Linked DNA regions of Chitinophaga varians. The protein of the gene in region 1 interacts with the protein of each later gene in a pairwise test. Links are inferred from orthologs where the notes say so. Each region holds a gene or a part of one and is shown on either strand. Other genes may lie near its edges. The genes, in order: HGH92_RS18660 and recJ.

Region 1 (10,729 bases):
GACACCACCAATCCGGACAACCAGTATGCTACCATGCTCGATGCCTACAACAAAGGCAAAAAAGATGGCCCGTTCCTGCAGCAACTGGCACAAATGGCCCTCCGTGTAAATGACAAGCCCAACGCAACTAAAATATCCAATGACTATATCGGGCAGATGAAAGCACCACTGACACGCAGCCAGATGGCATTCATCAATAAATTCACAACCAGCAGCCGCGACAAAGGTTTTGCACTACTGATGGACAACCGCGACCAGATCAATAAAACCCTTGGTCAACGCCAGGCCGACGCAAGACTGATGACCATCATCTACAGCGAAGAAATCAAACCTTATGTACAAGACGCTGCCGCCCGCCCCGACTGGAATAAAATAGAAGCGAAAACCAAACAATATGGCGCCCCCGGAGAAGAAATATTCCTGCGCGCCAAAACAATCCACCTCCTGAACCAGAAGGACTGGGACAACTTTGCCGCCACTGCTGACCAATATGTAGGCAAATGCGCCGCGTACATCGCGCCGAATGAACTGAACACCTACGCATGGACCGTCTTTGAAAATATCTCTGATCCCACGCATCTCAACAATGCGGCCAATTGGTGCCAGCACCTGCTGAAAGCAGACAACAACCCGGCCTATATAGACACCTACGCTAATGTGCTGTATAAAGCCGGCAAAAAAGACGACGCCATCGCCAATGAAGAAAAGGCGGTGGAACTAGCCCCCTCCAGTGATAAAAAAACATATCAGGATATCCTGGATAAAATGAAAAAAGGTGAAAAAACATGGAAATAAAATGAAGCCAGCAGCGGCATATTATGAAATGTCATTGCTCGCCGCTGCTCATTTTAATGTCCAACCTTTCCTGGCAGACTATGTAATGGTGCATACCCTTTTTCCGTTATGCCAGGAAACAGCAGCCGGTTATATGGCACAAGGCGCCCTCAGAAGGTTACTGCTTAACACCCTCGGACGTTTTCAGGTGAAACAGGAAAAACACCAGCTGCTGCTGACATTTGAAAACGGCTATACGCTCGCCCACTATAACAGCGATATCACCTGGACCGATTTTTTCGCAGGTGGATGTATACCGTTTGAAGGCCCTGTTCTCAATAAGATAAGGGCACAATACAAGGACTGGGGGATGACTGAAAACTGACCAACGTTACTCATTTTGGCGACCATGATCATAACAGAAGCCTGCATTGTGTATACAATGCGGGCTTCTTCTTTTTTATAACCGGCCATTTTTTTATTGTAGTTTTAATTCGTTAATTCCGTTTGCCCATTAATCAGACGCCATGAATACCACTTTATGCAACGCCACGCCCACGCAACTTGAAACTGCCATCGCGCAAAATCATTGTGAATTATTCCTCCTCGACGCCCGTATCAAAAACGGCATCATACACCAGGAAGCAGGCCTTTCCTGGACTTACATTGAAGCAGAAGGCAGCGGCACAGTTCTCTTTCCTGCACTGTCCGCCGATACCGCAAAGCTGAACGATATGATGGCCTTCTATCAGGCCCATCCCAGCCGTAATCTGGGCTGCTGGTCACTCAACCCGCCGGCGACACCGCAGCTGGACGTACTGCTGCTGGCCCGTGGATTTCAGCCGGGATGGCAACCCTGCTGGATGGCGCTGGACCTTCAAAACATCAACGCCACCTACGCATCACCGGAAGGGCTGCATATTGCAGCAGACAACACCACGCCGCTGCATTCCATTAAAGAACTCCCCTATGCAGCAAACAACAATAAAGGAACGACCGGCCTGCAACAGGAAAGCCCGGAGCTGGTGCAACGTTTTGTCGCCACGTTAAATGGCCGCATTGTAGCACAGACACTGTTGCTATTTGGAGGTGGCGTAGCAGGCATTTACAACGTAGGTGTGGTACCGGAGGCGAGGGGCCGCGGCATTGGCAAGGCTATCGTGAACGCCGCCTGTATACATGCCCGCGAAAAAGGATATCATTACGCTACGCTGAATGCCAACCCTATGGGCAGGCCCATATACGAGCAATTAGGCTTTCAATGGATCAACGACGGACTTACCTGGTGGATCACAGACGACCGCCTGCAAACCCGTCCGCCTGGCGCTGAAGAGATAGCGCTGGCAGAGGCAATTGGCAAAGGCGATATTACGGCCTTAGAGGTCTTCGCAGGCGCCGACCTGAAGGCGCCCCTCTGCAATGGCATGCACCTCATGGAACTGGCCGTGCATTGCCAACAGCCGGCTGCAGCTGAATGGCTGATAGCGCACGGTGTTGCCTGTGGCGCACTGGACGCCTGGAAACTGGGCTGGAAAGACCGTACCGCGGCGCTGTTGGCGCAAAGCCCGGATGAAGTGAACCGCCTGTACGGGGATTTTCAGTATACACTATTACACGCGGCAGCTGAGAAAAACGATATCGCACTGGCGCAACTGGCCATCGCTGCACAACCCGACCTGGAAATCAAAGACGCCATACATAAAGCCAATGCGCTGGACTGGGCCGAATATTTCGGCAGAAAAGAAATCGGGGATATGATCAAAGCATATAAGTCAGCATAAATCGCCTGTTATTCCGCGCTGATGCTGTCTTCCAGGTTATTCACATTAACGGGAACGGTACCACGATAAGTGATGCCGATACCATATGGATCACAGATCCGGAACCGGCCCTGGGCAAACCGCATAAACCATTCCTCAGCTTCATAAAATGTAATTTCCGGAAATTCCAGCGGAAACTCGCTGATGTCTACATCCAGCCAGGCACGCTCTTCCGGGGTGATCCCGTACGCTTCAGGGTCATTGGCCAGCGTCTGTTGGATAAATGTCAATGACTTTTCAATGTACGCTCCCACGTTGGCAACGATCTGTTCTGTAAAGCCGAGCATGTCGGGCGACAGTTGTGCTTCTTTTGTGATGAGATAAACAGGCACTGTTCCGGTGAACAGCGGATGCTGCAGCGTAATATCGCCTTTCCAAAAGAACTGATCGTCCGGGGCGGCTTCTGCCTGAAGTAGCCCGAAGGCGGATTGATACGTTGGAAGGGGGTTAGTCATGGCTCAAATATAAAACATCAGGCCCAAAACAACGACAGGGAAAAGGTACGTTGTCATCTTCCCAAATCAGGCGGACCAGTAAAAATCATGGCCGTCACAATCATAGCCAGTCTTCCGGCACATCTGCCAGTTCCTGTACCACGTTGAGCGTAGGCAGAAAAGTAAACCGCAATTGTAGTTTATTGATGGCTGTCAGCAGGCGGCGAAGCCAATGGGCAGAGCCGGCATCCACAAAATCGAAAAGTTCGGGATAAAAACGTTGCATGCCCAGCAGATAAAAGCCGCCATGTTGCGCGGGGCCGATGACCACCTGGTTATGTTTCAATGCGGCAAAAGCCTCTTCCAGCAATTCAGGAGACAGGTGCGGGCAGTCCATGCCCACCATCACCACTTCCTGGTAACCAGTGGCAAATACCAGGTTAAAAGCCAGTGACATCGATTCACCGGCATCGTTGCCCAGTTTAGGGAAAATAATGTATTCCTCCCACAAGCCGTAATCAGCCATTTCTTCCAGCACCACATACTTGTCCATATTGATGTAAGAGGCTGTTTCCTGCGTATGGTTCAGCAGCTGGTGGAGTATTTCACGGGTTTTAAAGTCTCCGACAGAGTCTTTGAGACGGGTGTGAGCAATGGTAACTTCCTTATCTCTCGCAAGGACGATCAGTGCCTGATTAAACGCTATCATAAAATCCAGGGTTTAAGGATTTAGCACTAACAATTTACGGCATTTCAGGGGGAAAGGTTGTCCCAAGATTGTTAATAAGAACATTTACCCCTTGTAATAATTGTTAATCTTCTCATAATAACCCGCGATTAATGTATCCCGCCAGCCTATTAAAATCCGGCAAAAACAGTAAATTGTCCGATATTTGTTACCCTATTTCAACTTTTTATGAAAGTTTGCATTGCAGAAAAACCAAGTGTGGCCAGGGACATAGCAGAAGTAATCGGTGCGAAGCAACGTAAAGACGGCTACTACGAAGGCAATGGCTACCAGGTGACCTGGACTTTCGGCCATTTTTGTACACTGAAAGAACCACATGATTATTACGAACAATGGAAATTCTGGCGGCTGGAAGACCTCCCCATGATACCTCCCAGTTTTGGTATCAAACTGATAGAAAATAACGGCGTACAAAAGCAGTTTAAAGTTATCGAGCAGTTGGTACAACAATGTGATGAAGTGATCAACTGCGGTGATGCCGGCCAGGAAGGTGAACTGATACAACGATGGGTGCTGCTCAAAGCGAAATGCACTGCTCCCGTCAAAAGACTCTGGATTTCCTCTCTCACGGAAGAGGCTATACGTAATGGCTTCCAGCAGCTCAGGGATGCCGGTCAGTACGACAATCTCTATGCCGCCGGCAGCGCCCGCGCTATCGGCGACTGGCTGTTGGGCATGAACGCCACCCGTCTCTTTACCAAAAAATTTGCCGTGGGTAAAACGGTACTGTCCATAGGGCGGGTGCAAACCCCTACCCTGGCCATGATCGTTGCCCGGCAGAAAGAGATCAATGCCTTCGTGTCGGAAGATTACTGGGAACTGAAAACGGTGTACCGCGACACGGAATTTACCGCCGCCATTGACCGCCTCGGCAGTGTGGAAAAAGCGCAGAAAGGGCTGGCCTACTTACAGGAACATCCGTTTGAAGTGACATCCTTCGAGAAAAAAGACGGCAAAGAAGGTAATCCCCGCCTGTTTGACCTCACCTCACTGCAGGTGGCCGCCAACAAAAAATATGCATACTCCGCAGACGACACCCTCAAATACGTGCAGAACCTCTACGAGAAAAAACTGGTCACCTACCCGCGCGTAGATACCACCTACCTCTCGGAAGACCTGCATCCCAAAGTAGCCGGCATACTGCAGGACATGACACCCTACGCGGCGCTCACCGCCCCGGTGCTGGCCAATCCCATCCCTAAACTGAAAACCGTTTTTGACGATAAGAAAGTAACGGACCACCATGCCATCATCCCCACAGGCGTGCATCCCGGCGGCGGACTGCCACCGGAAGAAAAAAGGATTTACGACCTGATCGCACGCCGCTTCATTGCTGCGTTCTATCCGGAGTGTAAAATATCCAACACCACCGTACTGGGAAAAGTAGGCCAGGTACCGTTTAAAGTCACTGGTAAACAAATCATTGAGCCGGGCTGGAAAGAAGTATACGCCAACGATACCAGCATCAAAAAAGAAGGCGAGGAAGAAGAGAAATTTATTCCGGACTTTGTGGTAGGAGAAAGCGGTCCGCATACGCCCCGTATCCATCAGGGCAAAACATCCCCGCCCAAAGCCTTTACGGAAGCCAGCCTGCTCCGCGCAATGGAAACAGCAGGCAAACAGGTGGATGATGAAGAAATGCGCGAACTGCTGAAAGACAACGGCATCGGCCGTCCTTCCACCCGCGCCAATATCATCGAAACGCTGTTCCGCCGCAAATACATCGACAAAAGAAAAAAGAACATTTTCGCTACACAAACCGGTATCGACCTGATTGACACCATCCAGACGGAGCTGCTGAAAAGCGCCGAACTGACCGGCCAGTGGGAACGCAAACTGCGCCTGATCGAAAAAGGGGAATATGCCATGGACACGTTCAAAGATGAACTGATCACCATGGTGGCCGATCTTACCAAAGAAGTGAAAACGGCGAGCTATAAAACCATTACCATCGCACCGGATGCGCCGCCGCCATCAGCAGATAAAGAAGAGAAACCGAAAAAAGAGCGTAAGCCCAGAGAGAAAAAACCGGTAGACCTGGCGGTGCTCAACTGTCCCAAATGCAAGGAACACCAGCTGATAAAAGGCAACAGCGCCTACGGCTGCGCCAACTTCAAAGTATGTGGCTTTAAAATTCCGTTTGAGGTAAAAGGGAAAAAACTGACCGATAAACAGATACAGGACCTTGTGACGAAGGGAAAAGCCGGCAAACTCTCCCTGACAGCCACTTTCGAGATACAGTAATATGATAGCCCCGGGACTTCGGCCCGTGGCCCGGGGCTATCATATGAATTAAAAACCGGTATTTACGGTTGTTGCTTTCCACGCTTCCACTTCTTCTTTAATTGCATCGATTTTAGTATACACCATGTTATACGCATCTTCACCCAGGAAGAGATGTACCGGCGGATTTTCCGCTTCGCTCACCTCGATAAAGGCCGCTGCGGCTTTTTCCGGATCACCAGGCTGATTGTGGTTGATTTCATTCTGGTGACGGGCAAGTTGTTCCCTTACCTGCGTGTAGTCTGCAATAGGCGTTGCAGGTACGCCGAGCGAACTACCGGCGAGGAAGTCAGTCCGGAAATACCCGGGAGAAACGATGGTCACGTGTATGCCGAATGGTTTTACTTCTGTGGCAAGAGACTCGGAAAGACCATCCACTGCGAATTTGGTAGCGCAGTAAATACCAAAGCCGGGGAAACTTCCGATAAAGCCGGCAATGGAAGACACGTTGAAGATATGCCCGGATTTTTGCGCGCGGAAATAAGGCAACACTTTACGGATGACATTGAGTGTACCGAAAACGTTGATATCAAAATTACCGCGTGCTTCGCTGTCAGACAGTTCTTCGATGCTGCCTGCCAGTCCGTAGCCGGCGTTATTCACCACCACGTCTACGCGTCCAAAGCGCACGACGGTATCTGCCAGGGCTTTCGCTACGCTGGCTTCGTCAGTCACCTGCATGGAGAGGGGCAGGAAATTATCGTCTGTAGCTATTTTGCTCAGCTCATCGAGATTGCGGGAAGTGGCTGCCACACGGTAACCGCCGGCCAACAGTTTTTTCACGAGGTCGCGACCCAATCCTTTGGAGGCGCCGGTCACAAACCATACTTTTTTGTTGCTCATAAGATGTTTAACTTTTTATGACAACAAAATTAGTGGCGGCGGAGATGCCGGTTGTTACGCCAAACAAACGAATGATTGCAAAAATCAAACAATTCGAAATCCGGTCGGCGTCATCCGGGTATGTTTACGGAAGAAGTTATTGAAGTGGGACGGCTCTTCAAACCCAAGACTGTAGCTGATTTCGGACACGTTCAGGTCAGTATGGCGGAGCAATGCTTTTGCCTCCGTCACGATTCTTTCCGCTATATGGGTGGTGGTGGTTTTACCCGTAGTTTCCTTTACGGCCCGGTTGAGGTGGTTGACATGCACTGACAGTTCTGCGGCGAAGTCGCTGGCAGAGCGCAGCCGGAACAGCTGTCCCGGCGTCTCAATAGGAAACTGCCGTTCCAGCAGTTCTATGAACACGGCAGTAATTCGTTCGTTGGCATTACGGTGCTGGTAAAGCTTCTCCGAAGGCTCCATTTTCATGACCAGGTGTAACATCTCCATGAGATAATTACGGATCAGGTCATATTTCCCCCGGTAATCACTGTTGATTTCATTCAGCATTTTAATGAACAGCCGCTCCACTTCTTTTTCCAGTTCCGTAGTAAGCCGGTAAGAAGGCTTTCCCTGCGGGTGGAACATGGGCAGGTCCCTCAGCGTATGCCGGCCCATCTCTGTCAGAAAAGATTCGCGGAAGATACAGAAGTAACCGCTTGCCTTTTCCTTGGACAACTGTTCCCACGCATAGGGCACCTGCGGATTAAAGAACAGCAGGTTTCCGTCTTCTGTCAGTATGCTTCTGTCGGCATAATGGTAAATGAACTTTCCCCGCAACAGGCTTATCTTATAAAAATCCCGGCGGTTGTATGACATGCTGGGACTTGCAGGCTGACAATCTTCCATCCGGAAAACATTAAAATGCCCGATGTCCTGCTGAAGATTGTCAGGAATACAGTGAATTTTCTCGTGATAGAATTCTGTGATGGTTTGTGCTTTTGCCATAACGCTAAGTTACGAAAATCAAACATCAAATCTGCTACCGTCGTATTCCGGGTTGGCACCTTCGCAGGTGGTAACGAACCCGCTCACTTCCACGGCCAGGTCCAGCGCCGCCGGTACCGGGCGTCCTTTCAATATTTGGGACAGGAATGCCGCCAGGAAGGAATCGCCGCTGCCTACGGTGTCTTTTACCGTCACCTGCTTGGCCGGACGCCCGAATTGCCCATGCCCGTCCACATACACGGCCCCTTTGCTGCCGCGGGTGATGATCAGCTGCGGTACGCCGTAACGTTGCATCACGATACGGGCGCCCTCTTCCGGCGTGTCAAAAGTATCTCCTGTTGCATGCAGCACCAGTTGTAGTTCTTCTTCGTTCATCTTCACCAGGTCGACGCGGCGCAGCAGTTCACGGATAGTGTTCATATCGCTGTGAGGCGGACGGATATTGATGTCCAGCACCTTGTAGGGAGCTACGTCCAGCAGTTTCCATAAAGTCTGGCGGGACACTTCGCTGCGGATGGCGAGGCTGCCAAACACAAAAGCGCCGGAGCGGCGTACCAGTGCCTCCTGCTCCGGTTGCCAGGCAATAAAGTCCCACGCCACCGGTTTCAGGATATCGTAATGCATTTCATGATTGGCGCCCTGCGTGGCCTGTACGGTGCCGGTAGGCTGCTGCGTGTCCAGCTGTAACATGTCTTCCGGCACCTGCCACTGCCGCAGGATTTTCCGCAGCGCTTCTCCGGCTTCATCGGCGCCGGTGCGACTGATAATATGGCTGTCCATCCCGAGGCGGGAAAGGTGATAGGCTACATTGAAAGGGGCGCCGCCGGGCTTGCGGACGCCGTTGGGAAACACATCCCAGAGTATTTCTCCAAAGCATACGGTAACAGGCTTCATGCAAATTATTTTAGAAACAGTGACCGGGAAGATACTACTTTCTGTTATTCGCGGAACAGTTTTTCCAGTCCTGCCAGCGCCGCTTTCATGTTGATACCCTTACCCAGCACAGGTTTGAAGATATCGCCCTGTTCCCGTACACGTGCTACGGCGTTATAGATAGTAAAATCTTTCATGGTCAGCCCTTTTTTCACTTCTTCCCAATGCAGCGGCATAGACACTGTGGCGCCGGGTTTGGGCCTCAGCGAATATGGCGCCGCTACCGTGGCCTGTGGCCTGTTCTGTAAAAAATCGATGTACATTTTCCGCTTGCGCCGGTTGGTAGCGCGTTCTATGCTGGTCGTTTCCGGCAGGCGGCCATGCACCAGCCGCGCGATGATACGGCCGAACTCCTTGGATTGTTCATAGGTATACTTCGCGCCCAGCGGGATATAGATATGCAGCCCTGTAGAACCTGAAGTTTTACAGTAACCGGGAATACCGGCGGCATCCAGGATTTCATGCGTTACCTGCGCCGCTTCTATCACCTGGTCAAAGGTGGTCTTGTCAGGGTCGAGGTCAATGATGCACCAGTCAGGGTTTTCCGGCTTGCGCAGGCGGCTGCTCCAGGGGTTGATTTCAATACATCCCAACGATGCCATGTACAACAATGTGGCCTCATTTTCGCCTACGAGATATTCTTTTTCGCGGGGCTCGTCACTGCTGTGATAAGGAAAAGTAGGCACCCAGTCGGGCGCCTTGCCGGAAACATCTTTCTGGTAGAAACTCTCTCCGTTGATGCCGTTGGGGAAGCGGTTGAGCGACTGTGGCCGGTCTTTGATATAGGGCACTATAAAAGGCGCCATCTGATAGTAGTAGTTGATCATATCCCGTTTGGTGATCTTTTCACCCGGCCAGTAAATTTTACTGAGATTGGTGAATTTAAGCGCATGGCCGTTGATGGTGCGCACCTGTGTTTCTTCACCGGGATTGAGCAATGTCTGCCGGACCTTGGCTGCTGCCGGTTTCAGCGCTTTTTTAAGGGTGGTGCTTTTTGCAGCTGCCTTTTTCGTTGGTGCTTTGGCGTTAGTCGTTTTTATTTTGACCGGTTTTTCGGTTGTTACCTGTGTGGGGGTTTTATCTTCCCGCATGCCTTCGAAAGAAGGGTGGCGCATCACGCCATCGCTGGTCATTTCGCGGAAACTTACCTCACAGATGAGCTTTGGTTTTAGCCATACGGCGGCAGCCTGTGGCGGATTGGGCCTGAAGCGGGAGGGTTTGTTCACATCGGGGATAACGGCGAACGGGGATTTTTTTGTTTCCAGCGATGTAAACTGCTTCATCATCTCCTGCTGTTGGGCAAGGGAAAAGCCGGTGCCGATCTTTCCGGTATATTGCAGTTTGCCGTTTTCGTATACCCCTACCAGTAAGGAGCTGAATGGTTTGGAGGAGCCTTCATTTTTCGTATAGCCACCGATGACCACCTCCTGGCGGTTGCTGGTTTTTATTTTGAGCCATTCACGGGTACGGACGCCGGGATGATAATGACTGTCCGTCTTTTTAGCCATGATGCCTTCCAGTTTGAGTTTTTTGGCCTGTTCGAAGAAATCGGTACCATCTGTCACGAACCCTTCGCTGAAGCGAAGGATGTTGTTGTTGACCGGCATCAGTTGCTGCAATAGCTTTTTCCGTTGCATTAGCGGCAGGGAGGTAAGGTCTTTCCCATTGAGCCAGAGGATATCGAAGAGATAGTACACCAGCTGGCCGTCAGCCTCGCTGCGCCAGTCCTGTAGCTGGCTGAATATCGTGTAGCCTTCCTCGTTGATCACCACTATTTCGCCATCTACTACCGCATTAACTTTCCATTGTTGCAACGCCTGATGAACCGGATAATATTTCTCATTGAAGGACTTGTTATTACGCGATCTTAGTTCCACCTGGCCTTTCTCCAGGAAAGCCAGGGCGCG
Region 2 (10,682 bases), on another replicon or contig:
GTTGACCGGTCTGGGATCAGGTTTCTCCTGATAGTCGCCGGCCGGGCCACTTTGGGCCCATACGTTTTGTTGCAATGCCAGCAACACCAGCACGCCAAAAAATTTGTTCACCATACTAAATTTTAGAGATTTTGATATTTGGAGATGGGTTATCATACTACAGCCCAATTCTCTCTTAAAATCCATGATACCCAAGATCATAAAAAAAACCGGGATTTTTGAGTAAATCCCGGTTTCCGTTTATCAAAATCTTCCGACCAACTAGTGGTGAATAATGCGCCTTAATTGCAGGTTGGTGACCGGAGCCACTACCAGCGGGTATTTCTCGATGGTCACGTAACTGGAGTCCAGCCCGAAGCCTCTCTCTTCCGAGAGACTGATTTTTTTCAGGAAGAAATACATCTTCATGACCATTCTTTCATATAATGGCAGATCATTATCGTGGGAAAGGAATTTTTCCATAACAATGAACTGAAAGTCTCCTACCACATTGTTTTTACTGAGAGATTCATAACGGCTGGTGATGTTCACTTCCTTGTTTCTTACCATATCTTCCACCACCATTCTGAACATCAGGTTGATTCTTTGTTCCACCTTAAAGCCCAGTCTGAATTCCACCCGGATCACTTCGTTAGGAATGATGGTCTGCACGGAGTACTCACTGAGATAGGGTTCATCTACCACGTCAACGTGTACAAACCAGTATATATCGGCTCTTTTCGGCTTTTTATTGAGGATGGAGTAGATGATTTTATGTTCTATCTCCTTGGGATTGTCCGCGCTGCTCATATACACCAGGTGAGTGGCATATTTGGGAATAGACGTGTCGTTGCTGAGTTCCTGGATGATGGGCAGGTAATCTTCCAGCCGTACAAATTCCACGTAACGGTTTTTGATCTTGCGGGACTTGAACCATACGATCATGACGAGGAAGAGGGCCCCTGCCACGACTACGGTCACATAACCGCCATGCATGAATTTCACCAGGTTGGCAAACAGGAACGAGAATTCGATAGAGAGGTATACAATAAGATATAGTAGTATCCAGCCTGTCCAGACCCTTCGGGTATAGAGGTAGAATGCGAACAGGCAGGAGGTCATCAGCATACAGATAGTGATAGACAGGCCGTAGGCCGCTTCCATGTGGGAAGATTCCTGGAAGAGTATAACGATGGCCGCGCAGCCAACAAAAAGCATGGTATTGATACCGGGGATATAGAGCTGTCCGCGCATTTCAGTGGGATAGTTTACCCGCATTTTAGGCCATAGGTTGAGCCGCATGGCTTCCGCAATAAGGGTAAAAGACCCGGATATGAGTGCCTGGCTGGCAATAATGGAGGCCAGGGTAGCGATCAGTACACCGAAGATGATAAACCATTCCGGCATGATCATAAAGAACGGGTTCTGGTCTTTAGGCAGGATTTGTCCTTTCTGGCTTAGAAGCCATGCGCCCTGACCGAGATAGTTCAGTATCAGGCAGGATTTCACAAAAATCCAGGATACACGGATATTTCCCCGGCCGCAGTGCCCCAGGTCGGAATAGAGGGCTTCGGCCCCGGTGGTACAGAGGAATACGGCGCCCAGGATCAGGAACCCTTTCGGGTAGGTGGTCAGCAATTCGATGGCATAATGAGGGCTGAAGGCCCGGAGAATGCCCAAATCGTCTGTGATATGGGAGATACCGAGGATGCCCAGCATAGAAAACCATAATACCATGATAGGGCCGAACATACGCCCGATAGACACGGTGCCGAACTGCTGCATGATGAACAGGCCGGTGATGATGGTCAACACGATTTTTACGATCGTCAGCTGGCTCAGGTCTTTAAATACTTCAAGGGTGCGGAGACCTTCAATAGCAGAGGTAACGGTGATAGGTGGGGTGATGATGCCATCTGCCAGGAGGGCAGCGCCGCCGATCATGCCAAAAATTACCGTCCATTTGGCATGTCGTCTGACAAGGGCATACAGGGAGAAGATACCTCCTTCGCCTTTATTATCTGCCCGGAGGGTAAGAATAACGTATTTAACGGTGGTTTGTAAGGTCAGCGTCCAGATGATACAGGAGATACCGCCGATAACGAGCAAGTCGCTGATGGGATTACCGCCAACAATGGCTTTAAAAACATAGAGCGGAGAAGTTCCGATGTCGCCGTAGATGATACCCAGCGCTACTACTAAACCTGCCAGGGTAACCCTGTTAATGTTTATGCCCACAAAAAAAATTTTTTAAAAAAGCCCCCAAAATTAGGAGTAAATATTGAGACCAGCAATAAAAAGGTGACAGTGGAAGAGGTTGATTGGGGTTGGTTGGCATTAAAAAAGCCTCTCCCGATATACTGGGAGAGGCTCTTTTTAGTTATTCATCTTAGTGAGATGGAACTGATTAGTTAGCAGGAGCTAAGTCAACAGTACCGGATTCACCAGGAGTGTTTTGTTTGATGAAGCGACCGCGGTCGATGCCTTGTTTGTCAGCCAGGTAGTCGATCACAGAGTCAACACGACGGCTGCTCAGGTCAACACCACCTTTTTTACCTTTTGCACCAGCGTGGCCAGTAACCAGCACGTTGCAGGAAGGGTTAGCTTTCAGGGTAGAAGCAACAGAAGCGAGGATAGCTTCCTGGTCACGACCTACTTTAGTAGAAGCACCTTTGAAGGAAACGCTAGGCAGAACCAGGGAAGCGCAGGAAGTTTCAGCAACTTTACCTTTGCAGCACTCAGGATCCGGGCATTTACCAACACCGTCAGCGTCAACTGGCTGGCAGTAAGTAGGAGTGATCAGTTGTTTGTCTTTGTAATCAGGAACGCCGTCACCGTCTGTATCTTTAGCTACACCGTGAGAATCAACTGGTGCACCTGCAGGAGTGTTAGGTTCGCGGTCGAACTGATCAGTAACGCCATCACCGTCAGCATCAGGCAGAACAGGAGTAGGCAGTTTCATGTGACGAGGGTTGCTCAGCTCGCTGTAAGCGTATTCCAGCGGGTTGATCCACCAGAGAGGCTGTACGCGTTTAGAAGCGTTACCCAGGTTGAAGTTCAGACGCAGGCTGGTGTAAGAGTAGAAGTCTTTTGTAGAACCGCCGGGACCAGGATAACCATCCAGGTAAGCGTCAAAAGGCATGGTGATTTTCTCTTCTACACCAATGTTGAAGCGTTTGGAAACTTTGAAAGCAATACCGGTACCGAGGTCCAGTGCGTGACGCAGCAGCTGGTTGTCATCTTTACGACCGATAGAGATTCTGTTACCCTGAGAAGGAGCGTTTTGCTCGTATTTCTTATCTCTCAGGTTGTTCAGTTGTTTTCTGATGTCGCTACGTTTAGCACCGAAGTTGATGCCGGAGTAGTCATAACCGTTACCGTTAGCGTCCAGAGCGTCAACGTCAACGTCAGCCATTACGATAGAGTAACCAGCCAGAACGTACCAGTTAACTTTAGGTTCTGCTTTGTAGAACAGGATGTTGCTCAGGGAAGCGATCATGTCCAAAGACAGCTGGTGGTTCTGAGAACGGTAGTTAGGAACGATCATACCGCCGTTTCTAGCTGCAGTTGCTGCCCAAGGGTTACCAGCGGCTGCGATAGTCGGACGCAGTTTGTAATCCTGGCCTTTGTCGATAGAACCGATGTACTCAGCTCTCAAGGAGAAGGTATGACCCAGTGCTTTTCTCAGGGAGATACCGCCACCGAAACCAGGCTGAGGAGGAACAGTTCCGCTGATCAGGTGTAAACCGCCGTGAAGACCCAGTTCCCACATATCCCTTGGTTTACCAGGGAAGTTTGATTGATGGTTCAGGAAGTTATTTTGTTGTACCAACCGCTTGCCTGACACTTTGGAAGAATCCAGTGCATCATAGCCGGTTGGTTGAACCTGTGCAAAACCGGTAGATGCTGTTAGTAACCCCACAGCGCCTGCCAGTAATAAGTACTTTTTGCTTGCCATAATTGTGTTTTATTTAAAAACTGTTAAAAATTTACTAATAACCCGTTTTTTACCTAGCAAAGGTAAATATCATAAATGAATATACAAATTTTTCTTGCAATATTATTTTCATTGATAAGTGCTTCAATATTAGAGCTTAACTGAAAGTATTTATATACCTTATTTCTACGTTAAGTTAAAGTATTGTTTAGCCCTTGTTAAAAGATTCCTTCGCCTGTGTTAAAGGAATGTTATACTTCATATACAAATTAAAGGCCAAAATGTTAAAGTTTCCCATTTAAAACCTAGCTTAGCAATCCTTTTTATTTTATACATGGACGATATCAAGCAACTGATAGGTAAGGAATTACAGGATTTTGAAGGCAAATTCGCAGATTCAGTAAAAAGCCACGTGCCGTTACTGGACCGGATCATGCATTACATAGTAAAGCGGAAAGGAAAACAGATCCGGCCGATGTTTGTACTGCTGTCTGCCCGGCTTTTCAGTAATGAAATCGGGGAAAGCACCTACCGGGCCGCTGCACTCGTGGAACTACTGCACACTGCTACCCTGGTGCATGACGATGTGGTGGATGACGCCAACCAGCGCCGCGGATTGTTTTCCATCAACGCATTATGGAAAAATAAAATAGCCGTCCTCGTTGGTGACTATTTATTGTCCAAAGGGCTTCTGTTATCATTGAACAACAATGACTTCCGCTCCCTCCAGATCCTCTCTGAAGCGGTAAAGGAAATGAGCGAAGGGGAACTGCTCCAGATTGAAAAAACCAGGAAGCTGAATATCAAAGAGGATATTTACTTTGAGATCATTCGCCGCAAAACAGCCTCCCTCCTGGCCTCCGCCTGCGCTGCCGGCGCATGGAGCGCCAGCAACGACGACCACTCCACGGAACAAATGCGGCTGTTCGGCGAAAAAGTAGGTATCGCCTTCCAGATCAAGGACGACCTCTTTGATTATGGTTCTGCCAAAATCGGCAAACCGACCGGTATCGACATCCGCGAAAAGAAAATGACCCTGCCGCTGATATACACCCTCGAACACGCCACGCCTGAAACGAGGCGGAGGATCATCAACATCGTTAAAAATCACAATACGGAAAAAGACCGGGTGGAAGAAGTCATCCAGCTCGTAAAAGCTTCCGGCGGAATTGATTACACCAAACAGAAAATGCTGGAATACCGCGATGAAGCCCTCGCTATCCTGCATAAGTTCCCGCAGAACGATATCCGAAACGGCCTGGAATCGCTGGTAAGGTTCACTACCGACAGAACATTTTAGAAGAAAAAATCAAAAATGTAAAATAATAAATGTAAACTGTAGCTGTAATGGCTCCTGCGGAAACCGCCAGCCATTGCCACTTACATTATTATTTTACATTTTTCACTTTTAAAACGGTTCCTTTTACCTGACAACATAATGCAAAAACGCTGGACAGTCAAAGCATATCAACCAAACCAGGAAAAAGCGCTTCAATCCTCGCTTCGCATACATCCTTTGCTGTGCCGGCTGTTAGTACAACGGCATGTGCATACCTATGAGGCTGCCCGCCAGTTTTTTCGTCCCACCCTCGATGATCTCCATGATCCCTGGCTGATGAAGGATATGGACAAAGCCATTTCGCGTATTGAACTGGCATTTTTCCGCCATGAGAAAATATTAATATATGGCGATTACGATGTGGACGGCTGTACGGCCGTAGCCACTGTGTACGCTTTTCTACACAAACTCTACAATAATATAGAATTTTATATCCCACACCGGTACCGGGAGGGATACGGCATCTCTACGGAAGGCATCGCTTACGCGCGCGACAACGATTTTAGCCTCGTGATAGCGCTGGACTGCGGCATCAAATCGGTAGAACTGATTGCAGCGGCCAAAGAAATGGGAATAGATTTCATCATCTGCGACCATCACCTGCCAGACGCGGTTGTACCTCCGGCGGTGGCCATCCTGAACCCGAAACAATACGATTGCCCTTATCCCTATAAGGAGCTGAGCGGCTGCGGTATCGGCTACAAGCTGATCTGCGCCTTCGCCCAGAAAAGAGGCATTCCCATCGAAGAAGCCAATCAATACCTCGACCTGGTAGCCACCAGCATCGCGGCGGATATTGTCCCGATGACCGGAGAAAACAGGATACTGGCCTTTCACGGGCTGAAAAAGGTAAACAGCAGCCCGTTGCCCGGCATTAAGGCCCTGATCACCCTCAGCGAACTGAAAGAACAACTCACGATCTCCAATCTCGTATTTGTCATTGCGCCCCGCGTAAATGCGGCCGGCAGGATGGACGACGCCCGCAAAGCCGTCAACCTTTTTATAGAAAACGACGAGGAAAAAGCCGCCGCTATAGCTGCTGTACTGCATGCAGACAACTTTGACAGAAAGGAAATAGACAATACCATCACCCAGGAAGCTGTCTCCCTGCTGCAAAACGACGAATCTGTCGGTCTCAGGAAATCAACTGTGCTATACCAGGCACACTGGCATAAAGGCGTGGTAGGCATCGTGGCTTCGCGGCTGATCGATAAATACTACTATCGCCCCACCATCATCCTGACACAGTCCAATGACGTGGTGGCAGGGTCCGCCCGCTCCGTTACCGGCTTCAATGTGTATGAAGCCATCCACCAGTGTAAAGACCTGCTCGTGAACTATGGCGGCCACTTTTATGCAGCCGGCATGACCCTCAAACCGGAAAACGTCCCTGCTTTCCAGCAACGCTTTGAGGAAGTGGTGGCCGGCAGTATCCGGCCCGACCAGCTTGTCCCGGAAATAGTGATCGACACAGAAATTTACTTCAACGATATTACCAACGCCTTTTATAATATCCTCAAACAATTTGAGCCACTGGGACCGGATAACCTGCGCCCCGTTTTTCTGGCCCGGAATATTACTGATACCGGCTATTCCAAACTGGTAAAGGAAGAACATATCAAATTCTCCGTGAGGCAGGGCCGCACCGGTCCTACCCTCTCAGGCATCGGATTTTATATGGCCGACAAATTTCCGATCGTCAGCAGCAAAAAACCGTTCGATATGGTGTTCAATATCGATGAAAACGAATGGAACGGCCAAACCAGTCTGCAATTGAAAGTCATTGATATCAGAGCTTCGAATTAAAGTCTGAAGAGCTTATAGTAAAAATCCCCGGGGCAGTTTGCTCCGGGGATTTTAGTTTACTAAAAGTCCCCTGGCAATCATGCCAGGGGACCGCTTTATAAGTATAATATATTATTTCTTTGCGTTAGCCATCAATTCCACGCTTCTGTTAACAAAAGCAGTAAGATCGGCGCCTGTCAGCAGGTTTTGGGACAGCAGTGCCAGGTCGGCCAGGTTCTTCACTTGTTTCTCCTGTAATGCATTGTCTTTTTCATCCAGGATGTTCAGGTAAACCGGGTGATTGGCGTTGACAGTCATGTTGATTTCGTCCGGCATGGCAGCGTACCAGCTCATACCGCCGCCGCCCATGCTGGCCATGTCTTTCATACGGCGCATGAATTCAGGGCGGGTAACGATTACCGGCTGGGCATCTGCGGTCAGGCCTTTCAGTTCAACCTTGATATTAGGCTGTGTTATCTGTGCGGTGAAGATTTCTTTCAGTTTGCCTTCCTGGTCGGCAGTCAGAACAGTATTATTGTTTTCGTCCTTGTCGATCAGGTTGTCAGCGATATCAGCATCTACGCGGGTGAACTGTACGTTTTCCCATTTAGCTTCGATGTTGCTGATGAAAGCGGCATCCACCAATGTTTCCATTTTCACCACTATAAAGCCTTTGTTTTTGGCGGCCTGCACGTAGCTGTCCTGTTGTACCGGATTGGTAGCATAGAGGATCACCAGTTTGCCTTCCTTATTGGTTTGCAGTGCTTCAGCAGCGGCTTTGTACTCTTCACGGGTATAGAACGTGCCACCATCCACGTTTTCAAGCACAAGGAATTTATTGGCTTTGTCCATGAATTTATCATCGGTCATCATGCCGTATTTCACGAACAGGCCGATGGATTCCCATTTCTCTTCAAAACCTTTGCGGTCGTTACGGAACATCTCGTCCAGTTTGTCCGCTACTTTTTTCGTGATGTGGGCATTGATTTTCTTCACGTTCGGATCGCCCTGGAGGTAGCTGCGGCTTACGTTCAGCGGGATATCCGGGCTATCTATCACACCATGCAGCAGCATCAGGAATTCCGGTACGATGTCTTTTACTTCATCGGTCACATACACCTGGTTGGAATACAGGTTGATTTTATCTTTCTGTATTTCGTAGCTCTTGGTGATTTTGGGGAAATAGAGGATACCAGTGAGATTGAACGGATAATCCACGTTGAGGTGAATCCAGAACAGCGGTGCTTCCGCAAAGGGATACAATTCCTTGTAGAAGTTCTGGTAATCTTCCGTGGTCAGTTCACTTGGTTTTTTAGTCCAGGCTGGTGTAGTGTTATTCAGCTGCTGGCCTTCGAACTTCACCGGTACCGGCAGGAATTTACAGAACTTGGTGAGGATGGCACGGATGCGGCCTTCGTCCAGGAATTCTTCACTTTCCTCGTTGATGTACATCACGATTTCAGTGCCCCTGTCTTCCTTGGTTACTTCTTCCAGTTCATATTCCGGGCTGCCGTCGCATTCCCAGCGGACCGCTGCAGCGCCGTCTTTCCACGATTTGGAGAAGATTTCCACTTTACTGCTCACCATGAAAGAGGAATAGAAACCGAGGCCGAAGTGACCAATGATGTTGGTACCGTTTTCCTGGCCTTTATATTTTTTCAGGAACTCTTCCGCGCCGGAAAAAGCCACCTGGTTAATGTATTTATCTACTTCTTCAGCAGTCATACCGATGCCGTGGTCGGCAATGGTGATCGTCTTTTTTTCTTTGTCCAGTCTTACTTCAATGTCTATGTTGCCCAGTTCTCCTTTGAATTCGCCAACGCTGGCCAGGGTTTTCAGTTTCTGTGTCGCATCCACTGCGTTACTTACCAGTTCGCGGATAAAGATTTCATGGTCTGAGTAGAGGAATTTTTTGATGATGGGGAAAATGTTCTCCGTTTGAACACGTATTGCTCCTTTTTGCATTGATTTTCTGGTTTTTTTCTCTTCACTTTTTCAAACGATATGCCAGCCGGGGACAAGCTGACAAGATGTCAATCATCGCATAAACTTTTACCTGATATACAACAGCAATCACCACAACAATAACAACATTCGATAAAAAGATAATATTATAAATCTCCCTAAATTAACATATAAATCATATAAAAACATTTTCGGGCAGCGGCAATTTAGTAGATTTAGATAACCAAATATCTGAATCTGTACCCCCTTTTTCATTTTAAATCTAATCTATGAGTAGACCTTTACGTTATCTTTTTCTTTTATCCTGCATTATTTACGGTCATGTTGCGTTGGCGCAGAGCCAGCCGCAACCGCGGCAGCTGCCTTACCAGGAAAACTTCGACGCCCTGTCAGCCTCTTCCACCGTATATCCTGACGGATGGCAGGGATGGACGCTGAGCGGTGCTCCCGGCAGTAGTTTCAATACTGCCGCCCCTTCGGCCGACAAGGCATTGACACCCAATGGCAGCGCTTCCGGCACGGCCAACGGCGTGTACAATTACAGCGGCAAACTGGGTTTTCTGAACAGCGGCTCCGTGGACAATTCGCTGGTACTTGCCGTCAACACCGGCGGACAGGTGAACGTCACCGTCAGCTATGACGCCATGACAATCAGGAATCCATACGATGGCACCACCAATACCCGTATCAATGAAATGGGACTGCAATATCGTATAGGCGATACCGGTAGTTTCATCAATATCAGCGGCACTGCGTACCAGAATAATACCGTTACCCAGACCGGATCTGGTATTACACTGCCGCAGCAGCTGCAGCATGTCAGCATCACATTACCGGCTGCCTGTAACAACCAGCCGGTGGTACAGCTGCGCTGGGTGAACCGGCAGATCAGCGGTGGCGGCTCCCGCCCTTCTTTCGCGGTGGACAATATCTCCGTGGAAGGCGCCGGTGGCGATGTTACACCACCGGTCATCAGCAGCCTGGTGCCTGCCAACCAATCGACTGATATCTCTCCGTCAACACCACTGCAAATTATCTTCAGTGAAAACGTTGCGGCCAATCAGGGCAGCCTGTACCTGCATAACAGCAGCAACGGCCATACAGACACATTTGCCATTGGTCAGCCTGCGCTGAGCATTAACAACAACCTGCTTACTGTGAACAAAATACTGCGTCCTTACAGCAGTTATTACATCACTGCCGACAGCGCGCTGGTGAAGGATCTTTCCGGCAACGCTTTTGCCGGCATTGCAGACAGCAGCCAATGGCGTTTTAGCACCGGCGCACAGCAGCTGAGCTTCGACTTTAACAACTGCACGCCAACAGGCAGCACCACGCTGAGCGGCGGCTTTACGCAATACAGTGTGGCCGGCGCACAAACATGGGCCTGCACCACTTTCGGACAAAATAACAGTAACGGCATACAGATCAACGGTTATAGTGGCGGCGCCCAGGACAATGAAGACTGGCTGATATCGCCGGCCTTTGATCTGACCGGCTTCCAGATACCGCTGCTTTATTTCAGCAGCCGCACTGCCTTTACCGGTCCAGCACTGGCACTGAAAGTATCCACAGACTATAGTGGCAGCGGCGATCCCCGCAATGCCACCTGGCATACACTGAATGGCCGTTTCCCTGCCACCGGCAGCGACGCGTGGGCTGTCAGCCAGGGTATCA

The links.
Region 2: the proteins of HGH92_RS18660 (region 1) and recJ interact in binary tests that used the Escherichia coli proteins (3 or more experiments, as listed by UniProt). The link is inferred for Chitinophaga varians from one-to-one orthologs.

Annotation. Positions count from the first base shown.
Region 1 is NZ_JABAIA010000002.1:970,652-981,380, reverse strand. The notes cover bases 3,578-6,482. They hold HGH92_RS18660 (type IA DNA topoisomerase), read left to right. Parts: upstream 3,578-3,944; coding sequence 3,945-6,020; downstream 6,021-6,482. Other genes in these bases: HGH92_RS18655 (oxidoreductase), read right to left, coding at 6,069-6,482; HGH92_RS18665 (TIGR04282 family arsenosugar biosynthesis glycosyltransferase), read right to left, coding at 3,578-3,737. Outside these bases: HGH92_RS18685 (glycoside hydrolase family 2 protein), read left to right, coding at 1-795; HGH92_RS18680 (hypothetical protein), read left to right, coding at 797-1,159; HGH92_RS18675 (GNAT family N-acetyltransferase), read left to right, coding at 1,302-2,555; HGH92_RS18670 (hypothetical protein), read right to left, coding at 2,564-3,049; more of HGH92_RS18665, read right to left, coding at 3,150-3,577; more of HGH92_RS18655, read right to left, coding at 6,483-6,902; HGH92_RS18650 (helix-turn-helix domain-containing protein), read right to left, coding at 6,987-7,889; HGH92_RS18645 (carbohydrate kinase family protein), read right to left, coding at 7,908-8,783; ligD (DNA ligase D), read right to left, coding at 8,828-10,729.
Region 2 is NZ_JABAIA010000001.1:1,779,786-1,790,467, forward strand. The notes cover bases 4,850-7,707. They hold recJ (single-stranded-DNA-specific exonuclease RecJ), read left to right. Parts: upstream 4,850-5,354; coding sequence 5,355-7,061; downstream 7,062-7,707. Other genes in these bases: HGH92_RS07170 (polyprenyl synthetase family protein), read left to right, coding at 4,850-5,216; htpG (molecular chaperone HtpG), read right to left, coding at 7,173-7,707. Outside these bases: HGH92_RS07155 (DUF4091 domain-containing protein), read right to left, coding at 1-114; HGH92_RS07160 (KUP/HAK/KT family potassium transporter), read right to left, coding at 262-2,217; HGH92_RS07165 (OmpA family protein), read right to left, coding at 2,387-3,937; more of HGH92_RS07170, read left to right, coding at 4,251-4,849; more of htpG, read right to left, coding at 7,708-9,005; HGH92_RS07185 (Ig-like domain-containing protein), read left to right, coding at 9,275-10,682. UniProt on the Escherichia coli protein: Single-stranded-DNA-specific exonuclease.